DNA from 2 places in the Paenibacillus sp. SRL342 genome. Region 2 is predicted to be linked to the other one. Evidence: riboswitches for the same ligand, from Rfam matches in the RefSeq annotation. Region 2 holds a riboswitch; the other holds the start of a gene.

Region 1 (15,066 bases), 2.3 Mb from region 2:
TCATCCATCGGCAGATCAACAGTGGATAAGACCAGATCATATTGATCTGTAGGCATCCGGGCAGCTTCATACCAGGACACGCTGTCCATGATCCGAATTTCGGGAATCTCCTTGGATAATCGGCTGGAAAGCATGCGTGATGATCCGATTCCGCTTGTACACACGATGATGGCCCTGATCTCCCGTTTCAATGCACGTAACCTCTCGATGGAAGCGCCAAAGTGCATGACTAAGAAACCAATTTCCTCATCCGGAACGTCAGTACCTGGCCAAGCTTGATGCACGGATTGTTTGACTTCTTCGAAGAGTGAATCATAATCCTTGCGAATCTGCTGCAGTAGCGGATTACGAATCATCTGTTGCCCTTCAATTCGCTCCATTACAGGTTGCATATGACCAAGCAGACCTTCACGAAGCAACCGATCCTCATGAAAGGCATAATGTGTTCTCGCCTGCATCTGATCAATCAGTGAATGTACCCTGTCCAGTAATATCAAGTCGTCTATTGGCAACAGCCGTGAAGAGTGAATCCGCTGCTCTGTCTCAATTAATAGTCTGTGAAAATAAGCTTGCTCATCTTGGGAGAATGTCAGTCCCAGTTGGGTGGATAACACACCACACAAGCGGGAAGCCATATAAGGTGGAACCTTCATCTCATCTTGCTCTGCAACTTTATCTCCCGTGTTCTCTTGTGGAGACATACGGCCAATGCCAAAGCCTTTACGAATACGTACAACCGCGACGGATAATTGAATCAGCAGCTTCATGTATTGGCGTTCCGGGATGTTCTCCAGCCATTCGATGTCTGGTTGCCATAACGCATTTTCGACCGTAAGCACATCACCGTGTCCAATCATATCCAACAGTTTTTGGTTTACGACGGAGCCCCCTTGTTCTGGCTGTCTTCCGAACAGGTCGGACTCATCCAAAAATTCGAGAGCAAGTGCAGCTATGGCTGTGCGATGAATTTTCTCACTTCCGTTAATCTTGACGCCATATCCACGTCTGCGAACCAGCTTTAGTCCCGCCTGACGGATCCGTGACTCCAGATCGTCCAGATCCGTGGTTACGGTGGATACGGTCACTTTCAGATCCGAAGCCAAGGCGAGTAACTTTACAGGCTCCGGTTCATCCAGCAAGATGCAAAGCATGAAGAGCTTACGCTCTTCTGGCGTAAACTCTACATATTCTTTACCCTCTAGTTGCTTGCGCAATACAGCCAGATCATCGGAACTGGCATCGATTCGGATACCGGTTCCTGATTTTTTTTCCAGCCTCATGCCCAAAGGTTCAAGCCATTGTTCAATCATTTGCAGCTCCCGGTGAACCGTTCGGGTACTGACCTTTACTTCAACGGCGATTTCGCCGGCAGTGACTTCATGTGGATGCTCCAGCAGAAACTCCACGATTTCACGTTGTCTTTTGGTAATACTCATATCTCAGCCTCCGGCTCAGGGAAAACGAATGCGTGCAATTACTTTAGACGTTCAACGAGCGCATCGTATTCCGGGCTTTTTAGGAAGTTGTCGATGGATATATGTTCTGCGTTCGGCGCTACGGAGCGGGCACGATCGGTCAATACTTGTTGTGTAATTACCACATCTGCATCCGGTGGGATATCACTGATAGCCGTATTGGTCACCGTAACGTCAATCCCCTCTGCCTTCATCTTCTTACGTAGAATGGAAGCGCCCATGGCACTCGACCCCATGCCTGCATCACAGGAGAAGACAATTTTCTTCACATCTGTTTTCACTGTAGAAGAAGCCATATCTGCGACTCTGTCTGCTTCACGTTGATTAGCCGTAATACCAGCGTTTGGCACGGTTCCTTGACTCTTCATGTCTTTCATCCGACTGGATGCGGACTCCAGATCTTCGTCTTTTTGTTTACCCGTTTTCAGCAACACTGCTGCAACCAGGAAGGATACAACTGCTGCTACAAGCACCCCTGCGAGCATCGGCAGGTATCCACCTTTTGGTGTTAAGAGGAAATACGCGATAATACTACCCGGTGATGGTGCCGAAACAAGTCCTGCTCCAGTGAGCATGAATGTTAATGTACCTGCGACGCCACCCGCAATTGCGGCAAGAATCAGAATCGGTCTCATCAAAATGTAAGGGAAGTAGATCTCATGAATTCCCCCGAAGAAATGAATGATAACAGCACCCGGTGCAGAAGATTTGGCCATTCCGCGTCCGAAGAAACAGTAAGCAAGCAAGATACCAAGTCCCGGACCCGGGTTCGATTCAAGCATGTATAAAACGGATTGCCCTAATTCTCTTGCCTGATCTGTTGCAATCGGTGTCAGAATCCCGTGGTTGATTGCATTGTTCAGGAACAATACTTTACCTGGTTCAATGATTAGATTGACCAGCGGTAACAAGCCCAGATTCATTAAGCCTTGTACCCCGGCAGACAATACTTTGCTAATCGCTTCTACAGCAGGCCCGATGCCCAGTAGCGCAAAAATCCCCAAGATCCCGCCAATAATACCGGCTGAGAAGTTGTTAACCAGCATTTCAAATCCGGCTCTAACTTTACCTTCAATGGATTTATCAAACTTTTTAATGATCCATGCTGCCAGTGGTCCGGCAATCATGGCACCGAGGAACATTGGAATATCACTACCCACGATGACCCCGATGGTCATAATGGCACCCACGACACCACCGCGCTGACCATGCACCATCGTACCCCCGGTGTAACCAATTAACAGTGGCAGCAAATATTTGATCATCGGATCGACTAGCTGGGCAAGCGTCTCGTTAGGGAACCAGCCTGTTGGAATGAACAGAGCCGTAATTAATCCCCAGGCGATAAATGCGCCCATATTCGGCATGACCATACCACTCAGGAATCGGCCGAAGCGCTGAACCCCTACCCGTAGCCCACCTTTGGAATTGGACGATTGGTCCAAATTACTCATTGTATTATCCTCCTTGGATCAAGTGATTATGATTTATGAAAGGGGTATCATTTCTCCCCTGTTGTAATCCTAAGCGAGAATGCTCTCCTGTTCAATGAAATGAAAGCGTACTTTCGTCATGAACAATGATGACAACATTAGGTTATGTAATCGTTTTAATCGATGCATAATGACTCAACCCCTTGATACACAAGGCTTTTTCCGCCTATGACTTTTATCATTTCCAGAATCATTTTCTAACCTATAGCTTGGTCCAATCAGGTGATTTACATCCACAATCTGCTTCAATCCACATTCAAAACCATTCTTGGAAAGCACAAAAAACCCGTGCAAGCATCAGGCTCACACAGGTCGAAACAATATGAAGCTCATATCATTTGGTTATAAAATATATGTTAATAAGTACAAGTTCGTTAAAACTATTCTTCCGTATGTTTCCGATACGCGTCTGCATTCATCAATGTAGACAATGCTGCTGTCAGATCTCCCTCAACACGAATCTCAATCATCCAGCCTTCCTCGTAAGGAGAGCTGTTCACAAGTTCAGGGGAATCCTGCAACGAATCATTAACTGCAATAATTGAACCTGTGACGGGAGAGAACAAGTCCGAAACCGTTTTGACCGATTCGATCGTTCCAATGCTATCTTCTGCTTTTACATTGGTTTCAAGGTCAGGCAGTTCCACAAACACAATGTCACCCAGCTGATGCTGTGCGAACTCGGTAATGCCAATACGTACAGTATCCTCCCCTACGGTTTGCACCCATTCATGCTCTTCACTGTACAGGAAATCACTTTTCAATTCGCTCATCGATATCCGCCTCGCTTTTCATTAAATGAGTGCATGCGTTCTTTGACCTTAACCTTTTTCCCAGAACATAGCGTATGATATTTATGAATCAAATGTCAATATACCTCACAATTTATTTACTGAACACCTCTAAATCCTGTAACCGGATTACACTCTTTCTTCATATACTGGTGAATATTAGAATAGTAAGCGCACTCTTTATAAATACACGAACAATAACATAGAAAACAGATTAAATATTCGGTTTTAAATTGTTATCTATGATATCGTTCTTGACATCGGTAGTGGATTCACGTTTTAATGAAAAGAGTAAATATGTTTATTGGACTATGTAATACCCGCGGATGAATGTAAAGGGAGAGATTACCCGTGACACCCGATTCGGGATGTACATGAGGTAACGCCGAAGGAGTAAACCACCGATAAGCGGAGGTGAATCTCTCAGGCAAAAGGACTTTTACGGGACGCAACTCTGGAGAGCATCTATTCGCCCTGTGCGGGCGTTATGATCACCCAAGGGGAAACCTGCTGCACAACGCAGCGGGGTAACTCTCAGGTACAAGGGACAGAGCCTTAGAATACAGCGTGCTACTTGGCATGCCGATTCTTTGGCCTGTCCTTTTCCTTTTTCCCAAAAAACGAAAAACAGGATGTAGAACGGCGCTGCCATAGCTGCCTTACCATACTTATGTGATGAAATTATCTAGCTGGAAATTTAAAAATACCCTGGTTCATTGATCCACGATTGTATATCCGGCCGGCTCACGGCCCATGACGAGGTGATTTGATGTCCGATTTGCTTAGAACACCACTCTTCCCACTGTATCAGCAATACGAAGGCGTACGGTGCATTGATTTTGGAGGCTGGGAGCTTCCGGTACAATTTAGCGGAATCCAGAAAGAACATGAAGCGGTACGCGAGCGCGCGGGACTGTTCGATGTATCCCATATGGGCGAATTCACGGTACAGGGTGAGCAGGCTGAAGCGTTTTTGCAACAAATGATGACCAATGATGTGACCACGCTGGTTCCCGATCAAGCCCAGTACACCCTGATGTGTTATCCAGATGGCGGTGTGGTGGATGATCTGCTCGTGTATAAGCTGGAAGATCAGCATTATATGCTTGTGGTTAACGCCTCCAACATCGACAAGGATTGGGCGTGGCTGCAAGAGCACTTGATTCCCGGCGTAAGCATGACCAACGATTCGGAGCAGACGGCGCTACTCGCCTTGCAAGGTCCACTGGCTGTAGACATTATCGGAAAAGTTACAGATACGGATGTAAGCTCGATTGAACCGTTTCGTTTTGTGCAGGATGCTGAAGTATGTGGAGTAAAATTACTGTTGTCCCGTACCGGTTATACCGGTGAAGATGGCTTTGAGCTATATGTTCCTGCAGATCAGGCCGCTGTGGTCTGGAATGGGTTAATGCAAGCCGGTGAAGGTCACGGACTTGTACCCACAGGCCTCGGTGCTCGGGATACACTGCGCTTTGAAGCAAAGCTCCCTCTGTATGGACAGGAATTGTCGGCAACTATCTCTCCACTCGAAGCTGGCGTAGGTATGTTTGTGAAGCTGAATGCCGGACCTTTTATCGGACACGAAGCCTTGTTACAGCAAAAAACTGACGGGCCCGCCCGCAAACTGGTCGGCATCGAAGTGTTGGAGCGCGGTATTCCCCGCCCCCACTATCCGATTTACGCCGAAGGCGTACAGATCGGTGAAGTGACAACAGGCACGCAATCACCTACATTGAAGCGTAATCTGGGGCTTGCCCTCATCGACAGCAAATACGCTGCGCTGGGAACCCCGCTTGAGATTGAGATTCGCGGCAAGAAATTAAAAGCCGAGGTCGTGAAGACCCCTTTTCATAAACGGACACGTACGTCGAAGACACCTACTCAAGGAGCTGATCAAGCATGAGCAAGCACCGTTACATTCCCATGACTGAGCAAGATCAGAACGCCATGCTCGCAACCATTGGTGTGGGTACGCTGGAGGATCTGTTTCAGGACATTCCGCAGGAGATTCGTTATCAGGGCGAGCTGCCCGTATCCTCCAAACTTGATGAATATGCGCTGACACGTCACATGTCCAAACAAGCCGGCGCCAACGCCAATTTCGAAACACACGCCAGCTTCCTCGGCGCTGGCATATATGATCATTATGTTCCTTCCGTCATCAATCATGTCATTTCCCGTTCCGAGTTTTACACTGCCTACACACCTTATCAGCCTGAGATCAGCCAAGGTGAACTACAGGCCATTTTCGAATTTCAATCCTACATCTGTGAATTAACCGGTATGGCTGTAGCCAATGCCAGCATGTATGACGGCGCAACAGCTTTTGCGGAAGCCGGTAATCTCGCCGCAGCAGCAACTCGTCGCAAACAGCTCATCGTATCCCGTACCGTTCATCCGGAAGCCCGTCAGGTATTGCAGGCATATGCGCACGGACTCCGTCTGGAGATTGTCGAGATTGGTTATAAGGATGGCGTCACTGATTGGGATGCCCTGCAAGCAGCCATATCCGACGATACCGCTGCTGTCATGATCCAGAGTCCAAACTTCTTTGGTGCCGTGGAAAATGTAAAGCAGGCTGCCGATCTGGTGCATGCGCACAAGGGCCTGCTCGTTGTAAGTGCCAACCCGCTATCGCTGGGTCTGCTGGAAGCCCCAGGCAAGCTGGGTGCCGACATCGTTGTAGGTGATGCGCAGCCCCTCGGCATCGCCGCTTCACTCGGCGGTCCGACATGCGGATATTTCGCCGTGTCCCAGCCTCATATGCGCCGAATTCCTGGCCGAATTGTAGGCCAGACCACGGATCGCAACGGCAAACGTGGTTTTGTACTCACACTGCAAGCACGTGAACAGCATATCCGCCGCGAAAAGGCGACATCCAACATCTGTTCCAACCAGGCTTTGCTGGCACTCAGCGCATCTGTCTATATGTCCATCATGGGGAAACAAGGAATGATCGATGTAGCGGATCTGAACCTGCAAAAGAGTCATTACACCCTGAATACATTAACTGTGATTCCTGGAGTTAGCCTTACTTTTAATGCACCAACATTTAATGAGTTTGTTATTCAGCTTCCTGAGGGAACAGACGTGGATGCTCTTCAATTGAAACTGCTGGATGCGGGCTTCATTGGTGGTTACGAACTTGGACGTGATTATCCAGAGCTTGCCGGACATATGCTGATTGCTGTTACCGAACGACGCAGTAAGGAAGAGATTGACGAATTCGCACGAGCATTGGAGGGATCGCTGTGACTCAGGAAACGACGACAACGACAACATCGGTACAGGGACAATCGGAAACAGGTACCTCTGTCTCCACTTCGGTTCAACCTGAGACGGATACAACATTTAGTGCACAGACCTTATCTCCTGCTCCGGAACAATCATTGATTTTTGAACTCAGCAGCCCGGGGCGTGTCGCTTATTCCTTGCCAGAATGTGACGTTCCTCGTCAGGCCGCCAATACGTTGATTCCCCGGGAAATGCTCCGTTCGGAAGCAGCGGCACTGCCGGAAGTGTTCGAGATAGATGTTATTCGACATTATACTGCGCTATCCCGTCGCAACTTCGGTGTAGATAACGGATTCTACCCACTGGGCTCTTGTACGATGAAATACAATCCAAAGATTAATGAGGATGTTGCACGTTATAACGGTTTCGCCAAAATCCATCCGTACCAGCATGAATCCAGCATTCAAGGTGCTCTTGAACTGTTATATACGTTGCAAAACGACCTTGCAGGTCTGACAGGTATGGACGCTGTGACTCTGCAACCAGCCGCTGGTGCCCATGGAGAATGGACTGGACTTATGATGATTCGTGCCTACCACGAAGGTCGTGGCGAACAACGTACCAAAGTCATCGTGCCCGATTCATCTCACGGGACCAACCCGGCAAGTGCTACCGTTGCAGGATTTGAAACTGTGACGATTCCATCCCGGGCAGACGGACTAGTTGATCTGGATGCACTCCGTGCAGCCGTCGGTTCGGATACGGCGGCATTGATGCTGACAAATCCGAATACACTTGGTTTGTTCGAGAAAGACATTCAGGAGATTGCATCCATCGTACACCAGGCTGGTGGTTTGCTATACTACGATGGCGCGAACTCCAATGCCATTATGGGCATTACCCGTCCGGGTGATATGGGCTTTGACGTGGTGCATCTGAACTTGCACAAAACGATGAGTACGCCTCATGGCGGTGGTGGACCTGGCGCCGGACCCGTCGGCGTGAAGAGCCGTCTGGTTCCGTTCCTGCCTAAGCCGATGGTGATCAAAAATGATGACGGTATGTATGCATTCGATCGTGAAGGCGATCAATCCATTGGCCGGGTGAAAGCCTACTACGGTAACTTCGGTATATTGGTACGTGCCTATGCTTACATTCGCACCTATGGACCGGAAGGCTTACGCCGTGTCTCTGAATGCGCGGTACTGAATGCCAACTATATGATGGCCCGTCTCGCCCCTTACTACGAGATTCCGTATCCGGGCGTATGTAAACATGAATTTGTCATGTCTGGACGGGGGTTGAAGCAATATGGTGTACGCACACTTGACGTTGCCAAACGACTGCTTGATTTTGGATATCATCCACCAACCGTGTACTTCCCGCTCAACGTCGAAGAATGCATCATGATCGAGCCGACAGAAACCGAAAGTAAAGAAACGCTGGATGGGTTCATTGATACGATGATACGGATTGCCAAAGAAGCGGAAGAGACACCAGAATTAGTCCTGAACGCACCTTACGGAACACCGGTCACCCGTCTGGATGAAACCACCGCCGCTCGCAAACCTGTACTGAACTGCGCTTGCAGTTAAAACTAAGTGAGTTTCTTGTCCATGCTCTTGCTGATGTTAACTACACCAGTGAGAGCATTTTTTGGTTAAACATTACAGGACTTTTCCCTCGTACTCCCCTTTATTTCCTATACATCTACGCAACAAAAAAAGCCGGTATCCACAATGAATCGCGGATACCGGCAATATCGCTGCATCAATGCAGCTCATTATCGGAAAAAGAAAAAACCTCAAATCCGGAGGAAACCCCGGCAAAATTACGCTTGAATGCTTTGAACCAATTCAACAACTTGTTCAGCCGTTTGCATATCCAGAGCTTTAGCAGCCAATTCCTGCATATCCGCACGGGACAACTTGGTGATCTGACTACGAGCTGGCAGAATGGAGGTTGCGCTCATGCTGAACTCATCCAATCCAAGACCAAGCAACAATGGAATTGCTGTTTCGTCTCCTGCCATCTCACCACACATGCCAACCCATTTGCCTTCACGATGCGCTGCATCGATAACCATTTTAACCAAACGCAAAATGGCTGGGTTGTAAGGTTGGTACAGATAAGCCACTCGTTCGTTCATACGGTCAGCAGCCATTGTATATTGAATCAGATCGTTTGTTCCGATACTGAAGAAATCCACTTCTTTGGCAAATTGATCCGCCAGAACTGCAGTCGAAGGAATTTCGACCATGATTCCGAGTTGAATGCTGTCAGAAACAGTAATACCTTCAGCAACCAGCTTGTCTTTCTCTTCGAGCAAGACAGCTTTTGCTTCACGGAATTCACCGAGTGTTGCGATCATCGGGAACATGACACGCAGGTTTCCATGTACGCTTGCACGCAGCAATGCACGCAATTGTGTACGGAAGATATCCAGACGGTCCAGACACAGACGAACTGCGCGGAAGCCGAGGAATGGATTCATTTCTTTTGGCAGATCCAGGTATGGAAGCTCTTTGTCTCCACCGATGTCGAGTGTACGAACAACAACAGGTTTACCTTCCATTTTTTCCAGTACCGCTTTGTAAGCATTATACTGAATGTCTTCGGAAGGGAGCTTGTCTCTGCCCATGTACAAGAACTCGGTACGGTACAGGCCTACAGCCTCGCCACCGTTCTCCAGAACACCCGTTACATCATTTGGTGTACCGATGTTGGCTGCAAGTTCAACATGAACGTTGTCCACCGTTACCGTTGGCTCATCACGAAGTTTTCTCCACTCTGCACGTTGTGCATCATACTGTTCCTGTTTGGCACGGTATTCAGCAATAACTTCATCAGTAGGGTTAACCAGTACGTGACCATCCAGACCGTCAACAATGATCATATCGCCTTGTTTCGCTTGAGCCAAGATGTCCTTGGTTCCAACAACAGCTGGAATCTCAAGAGAGCGAGCCATAATCGCCGAGTGAGAAGTACGACCACCAATGTTGGTTGCAAAACCTTTAACAAATTGACGGTTCAGTTGAGCCGTGTCGGAAGGTGTTAGATCCTCCGCAAGCACGATCACTTCTTCGTTGATCTCAGCCGGACTCATGAAGTCGATACCAAGCAAGTGATTTAGCACACGTTTGGTAACGTCACGCATATCTGCAGCACGTTCCTGCAGGTAAGCACTCTTCATGTTCTCAAACATGGAGATAAATTGCGATGCCGTTTCGTTCAAAGCAAATTCTGCATTGATCATGTCATCCGCAATTCTAGCTTTAACCGGATCAATCAGTTCCGGGTCATTCAAAATGAGCAAATGCGAAGCAAAAATCTCTGCTTTTTTCTCGCCAAGCTCTTGTAAAGTGCGCTCTTTGATCGCCTCAAGCTCAGCCTGGGATTTACCCAGAGCTGAGTCGAGTTTCGCGATCTCTGCGTCAACGTCGTTAATTTGGCGTTTTTCTACAGAGTAGTCAGGATGCTCCAAGATAAACGCCTTGGCGATAGCAATACCCGCCGAAGCCGCGATCCCGGAGACATTAAGCATTAATTTCGCCCAACCCTTCGTTAACCATAACGTCAGTCAAAGCTTGAAGAGCTTCAGCTTCGCCTTCGCCTTCAACGATGATGTTGATGGTGTCGCCTTGTTCCAATCCGAGAGAAAGAACACCCAGAATGGATTTCAAAGTTACTTTTTTACCGTTAGCTTCTGCAAAGGATTCTGCACCTTTGAATTTGTTTGCTGTATTTACCAGGGCTGTCGCCGGACGTGCGTGGATACCATCTTCGTCTGTAATTCTGAATGTTTGTTGCATTACAATCATCTCACTTTCAGTAGTTTGGTTTAGGCATTGCATATATTTACACTTGCTTGCCATTGTCGTAACACTTCTTATTTTATCTCAATGATTGGCTGTTCGCCAACTTTCAGCACTCCGCTCTTCTTCAGAGTTACTGTGGAGCCCTCTGGCAGGTTGGTGAAAATAACTGGTGAAATGATCGAAGGAGCGTTTGCTTTGACATACTCCAGATCCACTTCCATAATCGGCTGACCTGCCGATACCAGATCACCTTCCTGTACCAGTACGTTAAAGCCTTGACCTTTCAGCTTCACCGTATTAACACCTATATGAACAAGCACTTCCTTGCCTCCATCGGACATGATGCCCACGGCATGTTTGCTTGGAAATACATTAAACACTTTACCATACACAGGAGAAGTTATCGTACCATCATGTGGCAAAATTGCGAATCCATCACCTGTCATTTTCTCAGCAAAGACCGGATCAGGTACATTTGTAATGTCCAGCAATTCACCATTGACTGGCATGACGATATCCTCAGCAACGATGCGCTCGCCTTGCTCACCTTGTGCCTTCTCCTCTTCAGGAGTTGGTTTGGCAGCTGCTGGCGTTGGTGCTGGTGTTCTTCCTGCAATAATATCCTGCATTTGAGATTTGATCGTGTCAGAACGTGTTCCGAAGATGGCTTGAACATTATTACCCACTTCAAGTACACCAGATGCACCCAATTGTTTCAAACGATCTTTTTTCACATTGGATTTCTCATTAACTTCAATCCGCAAACGAGTAATACAAGCGTCCAGATGTTTGATATTCTCTTTGCCACCAAAAGCTTCGAGAATGTTATGGGGCAGATCATCCGTTGAACCAGAGCCTCCGCCAGATTCGGTTTCAGGCGTTGCATCCTCTCGTCCAGGTGTCTTGAGATTAAATTTGCGAATGATAAACCGGAAACCGAAGTAATAGATCACCGCAAGAATCAATCCGACAATAATAACGTCCCACCAAGGTGTACGGTTCGGAATAATCCCGAAGATCAGGAAGTCAATGAACCCACCGGAGAAGGTCATACCGATCTTTACACCCAGAATTTGCATGGTCATGAAAGACAAACCTGCAAAGATACAGTGTACTGCAAACAGGATTGGTGCTACAAACAGGAACGAGAATTCAAGTGGTTCTGTGATACCTGTCAGGAACGAGGTCAGTGCAGCTGAACCCATGATACCTGCAACATACTTTTTGTGCTCCGGTCTTGCTTCATGGTACATCGCAAGTGCCGCTGCTGGCAAACCAAACATCATGAACGGGAATTTACCAACTTGGAATGTTCCTGCTGTGAGAGCAACGCCATCACGTAACTGGCTGAAGAAAATCTTCTGATCCCCACGAATAACATCTCCGGCTTTATTCACATACTCACCGAACTCAAACCAGAATGGGGAGTAGAAAATGTGGTGAAGACCAAACGGAATTAATGACCGTTCCACAACTCCGAAGATGAATGCCGACAAGGTCGGACTTGTATCTACCATGAAGTGAGATACAGCATTCAGTCCATTTTGAATCGGAGGCCAGATAATCACAAGAAGCAACCCGATTACAAGGGATACTACCGATGTGATAATCGGTACAAATCGTTTACCTGCAAAGAAACCGAGGTAAGACGGCAGTTCGATTTTGAAAAATCGATTGTAACACAGCGCGGCGGCAATACCTATGATAATACCTCCGAACACGCCTGTACTTAATGTTGGGATACCCAAGATGCTGGCATAACCCGGTACTTCACCGATCATTGCAGGAGTAACACCTACTGCAGATCCTAATGTAACATTCATGACCAGGTAACCGATGATCGCTGCAAGACCTGCAACGCCTTCGCCACCAGCCAATCCGACAGCTACGCCGACGGCGAACAGCAATGCCAGATTATCAAATACGATCTGACCTGCGTTCATCATAATTGTTGCGATCGAGTTCACCCAAGGGGTGTCGAGCGCCGTTACATATTGCAAGAAATCTGGATTAACCAGCATGTTACCAATTCCGAGCAGCAAACCTGCCGCAGGTAGAATGGCTACAGGCAGCATGAGAGCTTTACCTACTCTTTGCAATACACCAAAAAGCTTTTTGAACATCGCGTCGTTTCTCCCTTTCGTCTAATTTATATGTTGTGATGCAAGCAAGGGAACACAAAAAAGGCATGAATTAACAAAGTAAACTGTGCCAACCTTGGGGTATAGCATACCCTGTACAAGGAAAGAACAATCACACTTTAATTAACTCATGCCTGATCGAGTCAGTAACACGTCGCTTATGTTTATTCAGTTGCTTGATTACGGAAACCATTGTAGCACCAGTTCTAATCTATTGCAAGCCTTTACACCAAAAAAATAAATTCCACATTCCATCACTGGAATGACCTCACTTATTCTCTTCTTCCTTCCGCTGATTCAGTCTTTGCAGATGAATGGTCAGATAACCTACCTCCGCAGGATAAACCGGCAGTTTCAGTCTTTTCTCCATTACTTTGGTCAGTTTCCATGCAAGCGAGTACATTTCGGGATACTCCAACTTAAGCAGGGAATCCAACTTATGAAGCTCTTCCACTTTGTCTCCACGGCGAACACGCTCAAGGGCAAAACGAAGATGAGTCAGCAAACGAGAGTAATCAAGTGATTCCGTTTCAAACGAATAATCGAGTTGATCGGACACCAGGTTCACCAAATCAGTGATCAATTGTGAATGTTCACGTACCTGGGATATATTTTGATTGGTCATTGCGCTATAGATATGGAGGGCAACAAAACCAATCTCGTCCATCCCCAAATCTACACCCATTTTCTCTTTGATCAGACGAACAGCGTATTCTCCCATTCGATATTCTTCAGGATAAATCTCGCGGGTTTCATATAAAAATGGATTTTGTATGATAATGCCCTGCTCCTTGCGTTTTAACGCGAAAGAAATGTGATCGGTTAATGCAATATGGATATGTTCATTCAGAGGAACGTCCGTACGCTCTGCAATATACGTAATAACTTCGTTAATAATCTCGATCAGTGCTTCATCCACCTGTGGAAGAAGCTGTTTGTACTGCTCTTGCTCCTGCTGGTTTTTCAAAATAAACATTTTCTCCACAGCCATCAATGGAATGTGATCACTCGGTTTTCGGTTAAAGCCAATGCCTTTACCAATAACAACGACTTCCCCGTGTTCTGGATGCTGTGCAATGATTACATTATTATTTAGCGCTTTATCTACATGCAAGCTGCTCATTGTTTGCACCTCTTTTTCACACCATCTTAGGTGTGATTAAGTCACACCCTGTTACGAACGAAAAGACACCCGGAGCGGGCAAACCGCGCCGGACGTCTCGCTTAAAAAGTAACAAAAATTCGCCTTAAGGTCAATAGAGCAACCATGCAAGATTCGAAGTGCTTCTTACTCGTCAACTCCAGCTCTTTCCACAATCTTGTCGATTATAGAAGGAGTTGTAACAGCCTCGCTCTGTTGAATGGCAACTGGCGCAGGTGTTTTAGACTTCGTAAGGCCTTTAATCAGCTGCTCTACATCGATGCCGGATACACTTTTGAGCATCTCTGGAGCGGTCGCCATAAGTTCAGTAACATAGTTACTCACTCGTGCTGCACCTTCACCTTTACCTGTATCTACCACCGTCAATTTATCAATGGATGCAATTGGCTCTGCAATTTTGCCAGCCAGTTCAGGCAGCATTTTGACAATGATATCGAGTACAGCCGCTTCGCCAAACTTTTGGAATGCTTCGGCCAGTTTTTCCTTCGCTTCTGCTTCAGCAAGACCACGCAAACGAATAACTTCTGCATCTGCTGTACCTTTGGCAAGTTCCGCATCCGCCATGGCCTGACCTTCAAGTCGCTTCTGTTCAGCTGTTGCTTTGGCATGTGTTTCGATGGAGTACTGTACCGCATCGGCTTCACGCATTCTCTTGGCTTTATCCGCTTCGGCTGCCTGTTCCACCGCATAACGATCCGCTTCTGCCTTTTTCTTCACTTCAGCATCATATTGCTTCTCACGTACGACGATTTCTTTTTCCTGAAGATCGATCTCACGTTCTTTACGAACAAGTTCAACCTTCATTTCTTCCTCCACCACAGTCTGTCTGGCGCGAGCTTCATGGATATGGTAAGCCTGATCGGCTTCTGCTTTGGCTGTATCCTGATCCCGCTTAAACGTGGCTACTTTCAGTTCTTTCTCTTTGGCTGCCTCGGCGATATTGGTATCC
Region 2 (15,066 bases):
GCTTCATTCGTCTGGTCGTTGAAGTATTGTCATCATTCCCGTCCATCGTTATCGGTTTGTTTGGTCTCTTGCTGTTAGTAAATCAATTTGGTCTTGGTTTCTCCCTAATCTCGGGTGCCTTGGCTCTGGCGATCTTTAACTTGCCACTGATGGTACGGACAACGGAGCAGGCCTTCCGGGCCGTTCCGAAGGAACAGAAGGAAGCAGGTCTGGCGCTTGGACTGTCCAAGTGGAAGATTATCACTTCGATTCTGTTGCCTGTGGCATTGCCGAGCTTGATTACGGGTACGATCCTGGCATCGGGCCGGATCTTCGGTGAAGCAGCCGCGCTGATGTTCACCGCAGGTATGAGTAGTCCACCATTGGACTTTACAGATTGGAATCCCACGAGTCCAAGATCACCGCTTAATCCTTTCCGTCCGGCAGAGACACTTGCTGTCCATATCTGGAAAGTGAACAGTGAAGGTATTGGGCCAGATTCCAAAGAAGTGGCAGCAGGGGCATCCGCCGTGCTTGTCATTCTCGTGCTGGCGTTCAATCTAAGTGCACGCTGGATCGGTCGGGTTGTATTCCGCCGCATGACAGCTTCGAAATAAGGAGGAACCAACATGGCCATACCTTTTGGTACGGAACAGTTAAGCATATATTATGGACATTTCCAGGCGGTCAAGCAGATTAGCCTGACGTTTCCTGAAGCAAGCGTAACGGCTCTTATTGGGCCGTCTGGTTGCGGTAAATCCACGTTCCTCCGGTCACTCAACCGGATGAACGACGAGATTGCCGGTTCCCGTACAGAGGGACATATCTGGATGGACGGGAACGATCTGAATGAGCCTGGAACCGATGTAATCAAGCTTCGCCAGAAGATTGGCATGGTGTGGCAGAAGCCGAACCCTTTTCATAAGTCCATCTACAACAATATCGCGTTTGGCCCCCGCTACCGTGGTACGAAGAGTAAGAAGGCACTGGATGAAATTGTGGAAAAAAGCTTGCGTCGTGCTGCGCTCTGGGACGAAGTAAAAGACAGACTGCATGAATCAGCTCTGTCTCTCTCTGGCGGACAACAGCAGCGCCTATGTATCGCTCGCGCTTTGTCTGTTGAACCACAGATCCTGCTGCTCGATGAGCCGGCATCTGCACTTGACCCGGTATCTACGGGTAAAGTTGAAGAGTTGATTACGGAGCTCAAGAAGGAGCTGCGGATTGTTATTGTTACCCATAACATGCAGCAGGCGGCACGCATCTCGGATTACACGGCTTATTTCTATCTGGGAAGCATGGTTGAGCACGGGGATACAGAGCATATTTTCACGAACCCGGACAATCGTCTGACGCAAGAATACATTATGGGTCGTTTCGGTTAATTGGATCATGGAGTGTAACATAGAGTAATAGACAGAGAAATTAAGAAATAATAAAGACAAAAGAAAGCACAATGCCTGGACGGTTGTTCGGGGGTTGTGCTTTTTTAATTTTATTTTGGAAGAATTTGCTGTATATAAAGCAACCATGCTACGATATTTAGTAATAGGAGAACGTTTACATTACTTTGAAGGAGATGTTGATCATCGCTACAGATCAGATGTCTTACGACCATATGGCAGCTCAGATTATACAGAACTACACTATTGAGAAACCTGTCGTATCTTATATTCGCCACAATGAGAATCTGACGTATCATGTCGTCGATGAAGCAAGCGGGCAGAAGTATCTGCTACGTATCCATCAAGCCGCATATGCAAGTATGACAGGCATTCAGCATACACTTCCTGCGCTGGAGGCAGAGATGAATCTACTTCATGAGTTAAATGAAACGACAGCATTGCGCGTGCAGCATCCGGTACGGAATGTATCGGGAGAGTGGGTAACGGTATGGACAAGTGAGGCAGGGAAAGAAATCTGCTGTACAGTACTGGAGTGGATTGAGGGAAGGGACATCCAGCAGGGAGAACGCCTGACAACAGAACAGATCTATGATCTTGGGGTACAATTGCAGATGCTTCATCAATATGGGCGTGAGCAGGATCAGACAGATCGAACAAAGGTACGGCCGGCATATGGCAATGCCCACGAGAACTTGGTCATGCTCGGGCAGTTAGAGGAAGGCGTCCGACTGGGGATTTTTACAACGGAAGACTTTGATCTGCTTCGAGAAACGTTCGAGAACATTAATGAACAACTGGCAACGTACCCGCAGCATGCGGAGACATGGGGGATCATTCATGGGGATATTACTCGCAACAATCTGCTGATAACGGAGCAGGGCATATCCATGATTGATTTTTGTCTACACGGTTATGGTTATTATCTTTTCGATGCCGGAGGGGCAGCACTTATGTTCAATCGGGAGGAACGTGACATATTCCTATCCGGTTATACCCAACAGATCGCACCACTGACGGATCGTGATATTCGATTGATGGAAGGGTTCATGTTGATCTTTACACTGGGTTATTATGCCTTTCAGATGGCGAACGAGTCGAGGCACGAATGGATGAAAGATCGCATGCCGAAGCTGTGCAGCAAGTATTGTAGACCCTATGTACAGAACGAGAGCATCTTCTATGAGTTATGAGGTGTTTCCTTTTCTAGGAGCTATAACTTAGGATTAAGATTGTGAATATTACCTGGGCGTCCTGAACAATCGGGGTGCTCTTTTTGCATGCATTAGATAACGATCTTAATGGACATTTATGAAGAAAGTATAAACTCTGAGGAGAGTCAACTTTTCTTAGCTACAATATAGTCATGGGAGGATGAAGCAGCGATGAGAGACAGCGAGAATATATTGCTGGTGGAGGATGATCCGGAGATTGCCCGTATTTTGAGAGATCATCTACGTCATGAGGGATATGGGGTAACTTGGGCATCAAGCGGTTTGGAGAGCTGGGAAGACTTTAGGGAGGGAACCTATCAATTAGTCTTGTTGGATCTGATGCTGCCGGAAATGGATGGGTTCACGGTATGCAAAAACATTAGACTGATCAGCGATGTTCCGCTGCTCATGATGAGTGCTCGAATCGAGGAAGAGAGCAAAGTCAGGGGGCTTGGGCTGGGAGCTGACGATTATATTACGAAGCCCTTCAGTCTAACGGAACTTACAGCTCGCATTAAATCTCATCTGAATAGGTACCGCAGATATCAGGGCGTAGAGCCGGATTCAACAGATAGACAGTATAACTATGGGTTATCGATTGATTATTTGAATCAGCGCGCACAGGTTCATGGAGAACATGTGGCACTAACCAACAAGGAATGGGCTTTGCTCATACTGCTTGCTTCTCATCCTGGCCGGGTGTTTACCAAGGCGGAACTGTATGAACATGTCTGGAGTCAGCCAGAGGCGGGGAACTCGAGTACAGTCACAGTTCATGTGAAGAGCCTTCGGGCCAAGCTTGGTGACGAGCCCCATCATCCACGCTGGATTCAGACGGTGTGGGGCAGTGGTTACCGGTTCGTGGGGGAGCCTGAGGAATGAAGTTGAAGTACTGGTTAATGCTTGCCTTCCTCATTGTAATGCTGCTGCCTGTCGCTGCTGGGTGGGCGCTGTACTCCCTGTATAACTATTACAATGATCAGCGTGCCGTAACGGAATATGTAGAGTTGTCCAGACAATTGGCTCCTATTGAACTGGCTTTATCTGACCCGGGACTGTACCAGCTGCACTCGCCTGATGCTTTCGCTGCACTCTCCGAATTGGAGAATGGTCGGGTGAACTTTGATCTGTATTTACCAACAGGGATTCGGGTGTACACATCAGGGGGGAGTACATGGTCTGCTGGAGCTTACACCGTTGGGGGGGCGGAGCTGTATCGTAATTTGTACAACTTACAGATTCGTCATCGTACATTCTCGTTGAAGAAACCCGTATGGGAAAAAGGTGAGTTGGTGGGCATTTACGAAATCGTTATGCTGCGTGGAGATTGGCTGGAAGGCATATCCTTGCGGACTACCTGGGTCATGAGTCTCGCTGCTACTTTCTTTATCCTGTTATACGGAACAGTGCTGTGGCTACTATCCCGAAAGCTCTTTCGGCCGATGAAATATCTTATAGAACGAATGGAAGCTTTTGCACGGGGAGAGGCTTCTACGGATGTGGTACCTGTTCGTCATGATGAAATGGGCATCTTGCTCCAACAGTTTGATGCAATGCAAGACAAGATCAGACATACTCAGGCCGATGTGGAGAGGGAGCAAAAAGAAAAAGAGCTCATGATCGCCTCGTTATCCCATGATCTGAAAACACCGTTGATGTCCATTAGTGCCTATACGGAAGTACTTAACGGTGATCGTCAACTGAAACGCCTTGAAAGGCAGGAATATCAGGATGTGCTGCTCGGAAATGTGGAGCGGATGAAACAGATGATTAGTGAACTTGAGATGTATACGGCGCTGGGTTCCAGTGAATCGGAGATGGCCATGGTTAAGGTGGAAGGTGAAGAGTTTTTTGATATGCTGCTTGGGAGCTATGAGGGACTTGCCGAGCGTGGTCAGATTGACGTGAAGATGGATGTCCGCACAGATCAACTGTACCGAGTTCATCCCGAACAACTGATGCGCCTGACAGATAATCTGATAAATAATGCACTACGCCACACAAGGACGAACGGTGTAATGGGACTAGGGGTTATTGCTTCAGATTGGGAGCTTCCTGAATGGATTATTCCTTCGCTTAGAGCTGAATTGGATAACTACAGGGCGGGAGCAACATTGATCATAGTACAAAACGAAGGTCCTGCTATTCCTGAAGAACAGCTCATTCGTATCTTCGAACCCTATGTTCAACACCAGAATCAGGAGGAGAAGACGTATGCAGGTGGTTCGGGATTGGGATTGAGTATAGCCAAACGGGTTGCAATAAAGCACGGAGGGGATATGCGCATGTGGTCATACGAAGGATATGGAACGCTGGCAGCATGCCGATTGCCTGAACATGGAGAATGTAAACGCAGAGAGGGTGGATAAGATGATGAAAAAAGGATGGATGATGCTGGGTACTGCTGTGTTGGCAGGCGCCCTGCTTGGAGGTTGCGCGGAGAGGGATATGCTGGCTATGTCAGGAGATGAGATGATTGAGAAGGTTGTCTCAGCAGAAACAGAACCCGCCTCGTATTATGCAGAAGGTGTGATGAAGATATGGGCGGATGACAAGCTGACTAACACGATGCAAATTAAGGAATGGGTAGATGGTGAAACCGGACGAAAGCGCACGGAAACATCAGAGAATGGCAATGTCAGTTACGCAGTTAATGATGGAAAGAAGATTATCATATATGAAAAAGAAACAGGGGCAGCATATTCCATGGATGCATCATCCGTGTCACAACAACCTAATCAAACCCAGAAGCAAATATTGCTCGATCAACTAGAGCGGTTACGTACTACGCATGATGTGAATATGATGGGACAGGAGAAACTTCATGGACAGGACGTCATTCATATTGAATTGACACCAAAAGAAGAAGGCGCATTCTCCATATCTTCAGAGTATTGGGTAGATCCCAAAACGTGGATGATTGTCAAAGTAAACAGCGCGTATGGGGATGGAAAATCAGAAATGGTCTATGATCCGATTCAGTATGACCCTGAATTCACAAAGGATACTTTCGTAATTGACATCCCTAAGGAGGTCGATGTGAAGGACTTGAACGATATGATGCAGAATTCCGAAGTGAGCCTAGAGGAAGCGGAAGAAGCGTTGGAACAGCCGTTCCTACAGGACATGAGTGGAGAATTCGAACTATCACGGATCGAAATGTCTACATTGCACGGTGAGCTGAGCAGAGATGAAGTAACCTTGTATTATGTAAGTAACGACAAGGTAGAAGTCAGCCTGACGGTATTCAAGATGCCAGAAGAAAATGTGGACGATACACTAATGCCGGATGAAGCCAAGATTAAGGTTCGTAACACCGAGGGTTCATATATGAAGAGCATTCGGAACATATCATGGAGTGAGAATGGCTTGCGGTACTCTATCATGGGTGAAAACGAAGGATGGACAAAGGCAAAGCTGCAAGCTTGGGCGGAAGAACTGACCCTTCCCAAACCGTCTAGATGAGCTAAAGAATAATAATAAGGTTGCCGCAGAAACGAAGCGGCAGCTTTTTTTGTATATTCTCCTTTTGATGTGGTGGATATCTGGCAAGAGGGCAACTTCACGTTTACAGTTCAATATGCATATTTATAGAAGACAATCTTGATTTGGTGATGGAGGCAGGAGAAGGGGGCATCGCTGGATGGCTGTTTTATCAACAGGGCCAATTGAAAATAATATAGTGGTGGGAAGCGGTGAGCGTCCTACACAGAGAATTACAGTGAAATTAGACAATTGGAGTCTCACTAGTTTCTCTACCGTTCTGGTTCAAGGCTATTATTTGAATGGTGTTCGCACACTATACGTTGAGGAATTGTTTAATGTTTTGCCTAACCAGGTTATAACAAAAGACTTTTATGCAGATTTGGATGCATTTGAGTTTATATTTATCACAGGTGATGATACGGAGGATGAAGTTCAGATTTCCGTATGGGGGAAAAACGAGAACGGTCAACTGGTAACGGCACATCGTTTGGTGTCTGAGGAATTGTTAGGAGCGAACCCCGGTCTAGTCGGGGTAACGGGTGCGACTGGAGCTACAGGGACAGCAGGGGTTGCGGGAACAACTGGTCCTACAGGGGTTACAGGTGTTACAGGACTGACAGGAGTTACTGGTCCTCCTGGAGGAACTACGGGATCGACGGGAGAGACCGGTGTCACTGGGACCACGGGAGAGACAGGATCTACCGGAGTGACAGGAGTCACGGGCGCTACTGGAAGTACGGGGACCACAGGAGAGACAGGGCTTACCGGAGTGACGGGTGTTACTGGGAGTACAGGAATAACAGGAACGACTGGAGTCACCGGGAGCACAGGGGAGACAGGGTCTACTGGAGCCACAGGTGTCACCGGTAGTACGGGAATAACAGGAACGACTGGGGCTACAGGTGCGACAAGCGTAACGGGTGCGACCGGAGTTACTGGAGATACGGGTGCGACAGGCGTGACGGGAGCGACCGGAATTACTGGAGATACAGGCGCGACAGGTGTCACGGGAGCAACTGGAATCACTGGAGATACAGGCGCGACAGGCGTGACGGGAACGACCGGAATCACTGGTGAAACGGGTGCAACAGGCGTCACAGGCGCGACCGGAGTTACTGGAGATACGGGTGCGACAGGCGTGACGGGAGCAACTGGAGATACTGGTGCTACAGGTGCAACAGGGGTTACGGGAACGACTGGAGATACAGGTGCGACAGGAGTAACGGGAGCCACCGGAGTCACTGGTGATACAGGTGCGACAGGTGTCGCGGGAGTTACTGGTGATACAGGTGCGACAGGTGTCACGGGAGCGACCGGAATTACTGGTGAAACGGGTGCAACAGGCGTCACAGGCGCGACCGGAATTACTGGTGAAACGGGTGCGACAGGTGTAACGGGAGCAACTGGAATCACTGGAGATACAGGTGCGACAGGTGTAACGGGAGCAACCGGAATTACTGGTGAAACGGGTGCGACAGGTGTCACAGGCGCTACGGGAGTTACTGGAGATACGGGTGCGACAGGCGTGACGGGAACGACCGGAGCCACTGGAGATACGGGTGCGACAGGTGTAACGGGAGCAACTGGAATCACTGGCGAAACGGGTGCAACAGGTGTCACGGGAGCGACCGGAGCCACGGGTGATACGGGTGCAACAGGCGTGACAGGAGCCACCGGAATTACTGGAGATACAGGCGCGACAGGTGTCACGGGAGCGACCGGAGCCACCGGAATTACTGGAGATACAGGTGCGACAGGCGTCACAGGCGCTACGGGAGCGACAGGACTGACGGGAACGACAGGGGTCACTGGTGTTACAGGAGCGACAGGACTGACGGGAACGACAGGGGTCACTGGTGTTACAGGAGCGACAGGACTGACGGGAACGACAGGGGTCACTGGTGTTACAGGTGCAACCGGATTGACAGGAACAACAGGAGTGACTGGTGTTACAGGCGCAACGGGAGTAACAGGAGCGACCGGAGCTACTGGTGCTACAGGTGCCACAGGTGCTACGGGAACGACTGGAGCTACTGGGGTAACTGGTGCGACAGGAGCAACGGGTGCTACGGGATCAACTGCAGCTTCGGCTCCGGCAGACTCTTCCTTGTTTGCTGATAGCCAGACCGCGGCGTTGGGTCTTTCATTAGTAGCTGAAACGACGATTCAGACACTTAATGTACCTGTAGTAGCAGGCCAACGGGTGAAAATAGATAATAGTACGCAAGTGGCTGTAGTTGTAGGTTCGAACTGGAACGTTGCGTATAACATTAATCTGAGGCGAAACGGAGTGTTGATTAATCAATTGCAGATCTCCAGAACAGGGAATGCTTCCGGCACATTAAGGTTTCTTTCCTCCAACACTTACGTGGATACTGCCCCGGCTACAACGACTAACGCATACACGATAAGCATCCAATTTACAACCACTACAAGCGTCACTAGTGCCTCAGCGGAAGTGAGAAATATTAATGCTATTCGCTTCAGCTAAAATAGACATCGAACTTATGATAATTACACGTCACTTTTGTTGACATATATGATATTGTGCATTACTCTATGGGTATACTTGATCAAAAATTTAGATATATACCCATTCGAATCGAATTAAAATAATACAGCGGATGATAACGAGCGGGAGAGATCTGGGTTAGCTGAGCACAATGGCTAGTGTCCAGGCACCGAAGGAGCAAGCTGCTGCGCACCCGATGCAGTCGTTAATCTCTCAGGTAAATGTACCATCGTTGGACGCAACTCTGGAGAGTGCGCGAACTGCGCCACCCAAGGGGTATATGATCAGTCTGCCCGGTGACTTTGTCTGTAATTGCAGGCAGTGCACCTTGTCGTGAGACACTACTGATCGTGAAACTCTCAGGTATCGAGGACAGAGAGAGGGCCTAAGGCCTTCTTCTGTCCTTTTTTGATGTCATCATACCCTAAATAAGGGTCATTGTGGATGGAACTCCTGGATCGAAATGACGAATACATTTTACAAAATTGAATCATGATTAATAATGGAGGGTTACAAGGTGCGATTTAAAGATGTTTTCTCAATTATTGGTCCGTCGATGACGGGGCCTTCAAGTTCACATACAGCTGGTGCAGCAAGGTTAGGAAGAATTGCTCGTCAGTGGCTGGGATGTACGCCAGATCGTGCCCGGTTGACGTTATACGGTTCATTCGCTGATACGTATCAGGGGCACGGAACAGACCTGGCACTGATCGGCGGTCTGCTGGACTATGTCACAGACGATCCGCGTATCCCGGATGCGGAGCGATACGCAGAGGAAGCGGGCATGGAGGTTGAGTTTTATACAAGTGGCCTGCCTGCTCCTCATCCAAATACGGTCAAAATTGAGTTGTGGCATGGAGAACGTGCCTGCTCCTTAATCGGTGCATCCATTGGTGGTGGCAGTGTATCAGTGCATTCGATGAATGATTTTCGTGTTCAGATTAGTGGTGAGTTCCCAACACTGGTTCTGCGGCATGCGGATAAAGCGGGCGTACTCGCGTCAGTGACGTCCACGATCAGTTCATCCGGGGTTAACATCGGGTATATGCAGGTGGACCGGAAAGCCCGTGATGGCGAAGCACTCACCGCGATGGAAATGGATGGTGTGCCTAATCCTGATATGCTCAAGCGTCTAAAGGAGCTCGACCATGTGCTGGACATTCGTGTTATCGATTTGAAGAGAGGAGTTGATTCGGATGCGGTTTAAACATTTGCACGAACTGAATACGATCTGTACAGCAGAATCCAAAACCATCGCTCAGCTGATGATCGAGGAGCAGGTTCAGGAGACCAATACACCGGAAGCGGATGTTGTGAAGCAGATGTCTGAATATTATCAGGTGATGAAGGAAGCGGTACGCAAAGGGTTAACGGAAGATACTACATCACGCAGTGGGTTAACGGGTGGAGACGGTAAAAAAATGGCCGAGTACATTCGCAAGGGTGAGACTTGTTCAGGAGATGCTTCCGCACTTGCCATGGCGTATGCCCTGTGTGTATCTGAAGTGAATGCCTCCATGGGCCGGATTGTGGCAACACCAACAGCCGGTTCCTGTGGTATTATCCCGGGTGTGTTTATCAGTTCACAGGAGCGATTTGGCTGGACGGATGAACATTTGGTGAACGGGTTGTTCTGTGCGGGAGCAATTGGTTATGTTATTGCCAACAATTCATTTATCTCCGGGGCCCAAGGTGGCTGCCAGGCGGAAGTGGGTTCCGCTATCGGCATGGCTGCGGGTGCCATGGTTGAACTGCGTGGAGGTACACCGGAACAGGTCGTTCATGCCGTTGGTTTGGCGTTAAAAAATACACTGGGCCTTATCTGCGATCCGGTCGCAGGCCTTGTTGAAATCCCGTGCATCGTCCGTAATGGACTGGGTGCAGTCACGGCGCTGGCTGCGGCTGACATGGCCCTGGCCGGAGTGCGTAGTGCTATTCCATCAGATGAAGTCATCGACGTTATGCTGGAAGTAGGCAGTGCGATGCCGAGCCGCCATCGGGAGACAGCCCAGGGCGGGTTGGCCCAGACGCCAACCGGCCGCAAAATGATGCAAAAGCTGGCTAAACCAAAGGCAAAGCGTGCAGAGCCTGAGCCGGAGTCGAAGCCAGCAGATTCTGACACAACTACAAGTGGGGCGGACAATGCTCAAGTGGACAAGGATACTCAGGTTTAAGCTGAACCGGGACCACCTATATATAAATCAGTGACATTATTATGTATAACGGCGAATACAAAAATACAAAAACAAGCGTCCGCGAACCCGAATCCGGGTTATGCAGGACGCTTGTTTTATGCTGCAGATGAAGCGAAGATAGGCTACTTAGATGTGGCTCAGACGTATGTGTATTATAACTCTAGTCCTGGCTCACAGCCGTACTTAATACGGCATATCCATACGCGGGCAGTTCAATGGAGAGTACGCCATCTTCCTTGGCGGTACGATGGTTTCCGCCGAATAACTCGGTCCATTCCTCGTCACCGGCCTCCAGCTCGACAATAGCCGTCTCTTCTGATCGATTGAACAGAACCAGAATTCGTTCCTCCTTACTTTGCCGCTCCAATACCAGTTGGCTGCCATCGGGACGAGCCTGCAGAAAACGAACGGTGCCTTCTGCACGCAGGGCAGGATGAGCATGACGCAAGGAGATCAGTTTCTGATAAAAGTCGAACAACTCTCGGTCCTGCTTCGCTTCATCCCATTCCATGCATTTACGGCAGCCCGGATCATGTTCACCGTCCATGCCAATCTCGTCTCCGTAATAGATGCATGGCGCACCCATGTAACTGAACTGGAATAACGCAGCCAGCTTCATCTTGCGCTGGTCGCCTTCACACAGCGTGAGCAGCCGCGGGGTATCATGGCTGTCGAGCAAGTTAAACGCCACTTCGCTGGTCTGGAGCGGATAACGGGATAACTGTCGCCCGATGGAGTTTGCGAATTGTTCGGCGTGCATTGTATTTTTCACAAAGAAAGCATTCACGGCATCGGTAAACGGATAGTTCATGGATGCATCGAACTGGTCACCTTGCAGCCAGGAAGAAGACTCGTTCCATACTTCGCCCAGAATGTAGGCATCCGGATTAGCCGCTTTGACTACACGGCGGAAATCACGCCAGAATGCATCGTCCACTTCGTCTGCCACATCCAGCCGCCATCCGTCCGCACCCACTTCCTTGATCCAATACTCGGCAACCTCCAGCAGATAGGCCTTCACCTCGGCATTCTCCGTATTGAGCTTTGGCATATGCGCTTCGAATCCGAAGGTCTCATACGTTGGAATGCCATCCTTCACGTCCAGCGGGTATTCGTGTACATGGAACCAGTCCTTGTATTTGGATTGCTCTCCGTTCTTCTGCACATCCACAAACGGCGCAAATGTCTTCCCGGAATGGTTGAACACAGCATCCAGAAGTACGCGAATTCCACGTGCATGGCACAGCTCGACCAGTCTTTTCACGGTGTCTGCGTCACCAAAGTGCCGGTCTACCCGCAGATAGTCCTCGGTATCGTATTTGTGATTGGTGGTGGCTTCGAAGATGGGTGTGAAGTAGATCGCATTAATGCCAAGATCGCTGATGTAATCCAGATGGTCGATCACGCCCTGAAGGTCACCGCCGAAGAAATTGAAAGGTGTTGGCTCACCGCCCCACGGCTCTACCTTTTCCGGACTAATATCCGGGTTGCCGTTGGCGAATCGTTCGGGAAAAATCTGATAGAACACCGCATCCTTAACCCACGCAGGGGTTGTGAATACAGCTCCGGCATGAATATAAGGGAACTGGAACATACGACCCGGATCGTCCGGTTCTTCTTCCTGGAAGCCCGTCTCGGTCATCCAGATCTGTTCGTCTCCGTTTCTGAGCAGAAAAGAGTATTTCAGTCGGTGGTAGGGAGGTTTCACCTCACCCTCGTAATAATCGAACATGGAGTCAGAGGTGAACTTTGTTAAGGGAACCAGCGCTTTGGTTGCATCCCACGCATATTTATCCCCGGTCAGGGCATGTACCTCGGTCAGATCATTCTTTTTGGCACGCAAACGCAGATGGATTGTATCTTGGTCATAGGCATAGGCCCAGTTTCGTTTCGGTTGATGATAGATGGCTTCCAGCAGCATAATGAATTTCCTCCCGTCAGGTGTGGATATAGTATGTACTTGGTAGACTTGATTAATATGACATTCCCCACGTTAATGAATACGCTATAATTAGAATGTGTGGTAACGTAAAGGACTTCAACATTGTTTCAACAAGACATGAATCCATATGTTATAGACAACTTTTATCATGATGATGCTCAGTATCATTAACCCAATGAGGGCAGAAAGGAAACGAATATTCGGATGAAAACCAAACTGTTATATATTGAAGATGATACGGAAATTGCGACTTGGGTCAGAGCCGATCTGGAGGAGCGCGGTTATGAGGTGGTATGGCTCGGCAGTGGTGAAGGTGCAGCGGAGGCTGCTATCGGTTGCTCACTCATTATTCTGGATGTCATGCTGCCCGGGCTGGATGGATTTACGGTGGGTCAGCGACTGAAAAAAGAGCATCCTGCGGTGCCGATTGTCATGCTCTCGGCCAGAACGTCCATTGACGACAAGTTGCACGGTCTTGATTTTGCCGATGACTATGTGACCAAACCATTTCACCCCGATGAACTGGCTGCCCGTATTGAAGTACAACTGCGGAAGGCGGGAACTGCGGTCTCATCGGATACAGCCCTGAAGCTGGATCATCTCTCCATCTATGAGAAGGACAACCTGATCGTGAATGAGGAGACGGGAAATGAGATTATTTTATCGGGAAAACAGTTCCACATCTTCGCCTACCTGCTACGACATATGGGCATGATTCGAACGAAAGAGCAGATCTATGAAGCCGTCTGGAATGAGCCCTATCTGGATGGGGACAAAACTTTAATGGTACATATTCGACATCTACGCGAAAAGTTGGAGCTTGATCCGGCCAATCCTGTAGTTATTCAGACGGTCCGCGGTGTGGGATATCGTGTGAAGAAGCCATGATCCGCTGGTTCAGCAAACGGAAGATCATGAAGGGAGAACGAAGCATGGATCAAAAGCAATCCGGGGGGCGCAAGCTTCGCTTTGGGCGGTCCTTGATGTCCAGATACATCCTCCTGATCTTGGCGGCTGTATTATTTGTGCCCGTTGTGCTTCCGATCATATCCGTTATATATATTGTTGTAGTGAATAACACGGACACAAATAAGAACCGAGCTGCACCTTACGGTGATGTTACCCGGATCAGTAACCTCTGGTCACGTGAAGCGAGGAACCTGGATGGTGCTTCGGATGAAGAGATCAAGGCCCGGTTGGAGCAATTACATGGCTCGTATCCCAAATCTTCCATGTATCGTGTGAATGTGAGCGGTGAAACCCTCTTTATTCTTGGGGGTGAAGATGTAACACTTCTGAAATCCACGTCGCCGGATGGCAGGACAGACACGACATTGAGATGGTCACTGGATTCCGGGCAAACGGCAGAGACTCATATTCCATCCTTATGGAATGTAAACAATACAGTGCAATTCATGAAAGAAGCTTCCTTTCGCGATCCACTGACCGTAGTTGCATATATTGGCGGAGATGAGCAGGACAAAGGACAGGGATTCATCATCATTGAAGTGCCGCGGTCACTTCTGCAAATGAATCAGAGTAACTGGCCGATGGAACTTTTGTATCTTGGTATCGTAATGACCCTCATCTTTCTGATCTTCATCATTATGTCGATTCTCTTCTTCGCACGGATTCGCAAACGACTTATTCGTTTGCAGACGGCCATGATGACCACAGGCAAGGAAGGCCTCCCGCTTCCGGTAGATATCCGACGGTCAGACGAGATCGGTCAACTGGAGGAATCCTTCAATCAGATGGTTCATCAACTATCCGACAGCCGCCACCGTGAACGCGAGGAAGAACAATTGCGCAAACGTCTCATTGCGGGGCTTTCCCACGATCTGCGTACCCCGTTAACGGTGATTCGTGGACATATGCATGCTTTGCACAAGGAAGAGCTGAGCGAGCAAGGGGACCGTTCACTACATCGCATGGAAGCAAAGATGGAGGACCTCGGCGGGCTCATTGACAACATGTTATCCTACAATTTGCTCACAAGTGGGAAATATACACTGAAGCTGGAAGAGAAAGATATACTGCGGATCGTCAGGGAAACGGCGGCTGCCTGGTACCCGGTCTGGGAGAAAGAACAATTTGAGATTGATATTGACCTGCCAGAGGAACCGCTGATCTGGCAAATGGATGAACAGGGCATGCGCCGTATTCTTGATAATTTGTTCCAAAACGTGATCCGTCATGCCGCCAGCGGGAAATATATTGGTATATCAACTCAGGAGATTCAGGGTGAGACGGCCATCGTTATTCAGGATCGGGGTCCGGGAATGCAACCGAATTCCGACACCAAAGGCACAGGTCTAGGTTTATCCATTGTAGA

What was found. A riboswitch is a leader RNA that binds a small molecule or an ion and turns the genes downstream of it on or off. The one in region 2 is predicted to bind glycine.
Region 1: linked by a shared signal. The riboswitch ahead of gcvT (glycine cleavage system aminomethyltransferase GcvT) and the one ahead of sdaAB (L-serine ammonia-lyase, iron-sulfur-dependent subunit beta) in region 2 are both predicted to bind glycine.

The regions. Positions count from the first base shown of each region.
Region 1 is NZ_OZ481790.1:5,474,689-5,489,754, forward strand. It holds gene AC4E8D_RS24125 (BglG family transcription antiterminator) at 1-1,436, opposite strand, end outside; gene AC4E8D_RS24130 (PTS mannitol transporter subunit IIBC) at 1,475-2,929, opposite strand; gene gcvH (glycine cleavage system protein GcvH) at 3,349-3,741, opposite strand; glycine riboswitch at 4,086-4,208, shown strand; glycine riboswitch at 4,212-4,312, shown strand; gene gcvT (glycine cleavage system aminomethyltransferase GcvT) at 4,529-5,665, shown strand; gene gcvPA (aminomethyl-transferring glycine dehydrogenase subunit GcvPA) at 5,662-7,017, shown strand; gene gcvPB (aminomethyl-transferring glycine dehydrogenase subunit GcvPB) at 7,152-8,591, shown strand; gene ptsP (phosphoenolpyruvate--protein phosphotransferase) at 8,828-10,540, opposite strand; gene AC4E8D_RS24160 (HPr family phosphocarrier protein) at 10,533-10,808, opposite strand; gene ptsG (glucose-specific PTS transporter subunit IIBC) at 10,886-12,937, opposite strand; gene glcT (glucose PTS transporter transcription antiterminator GlcT) at 13,224-14,078, opposite strand; gene floT (flotillin lipid rafts scaffold protein FloT) at 14,244-15,066, opposite strand, start outside.
Region 2 is NZ_OZ481790.1:523,752-538,817, forward strand. It holds gene pstA (phosphate ABC transporter permease PstA) at 1-596, shown strand, start outside; gene pstB (phosphate ABC transporter ATP-binding protein PstB) at 609-1,364, shown strand; gene AC4E8D_RS02535 (phosphotransferase enzyme family protein) at 1,559-2,575, shown strand; gene AC4E8D_RS02540 (response regulator transcription factor) at 2,768-3,478, shown strand; gene AC4E8D_RS02545 (sensor histidine kinase) at 3,475-4,965, shown strand; gene AC4E8D_RS02550 (LolA family protein) at 4,967-6,061, shown strand; gene AC4E8D_RS02555 (beta strand repeat-containing protein) at 6,240-8,573, shown strand; glycine riboswitch at 8,708-8,832, shown strand; glycine riboswitch at 8,837-8,972, shown strand; gene sdaAB (L-serine ammonia-lyase, iron-sulfur-dependent subunit beta) at 9,112-9,801, shown strand; gene sdaAA (L-serine ammonia-lyase, iron-sulfur-dependent, subunit alpha) at 9,791-10,768, shown strand; gene AC4E8D_RS02570 (alpha-glycosidase) at 10,950-12,710, opposite strand; gene AC4E8D_RS02575 (response regulator transcription factor) at 12,936-13,619, shown strand; gene AC4E8D_RS02580 (HAMP domain-containing sensor histidine kinase) at 13,664-15,066, shown strand, end outside.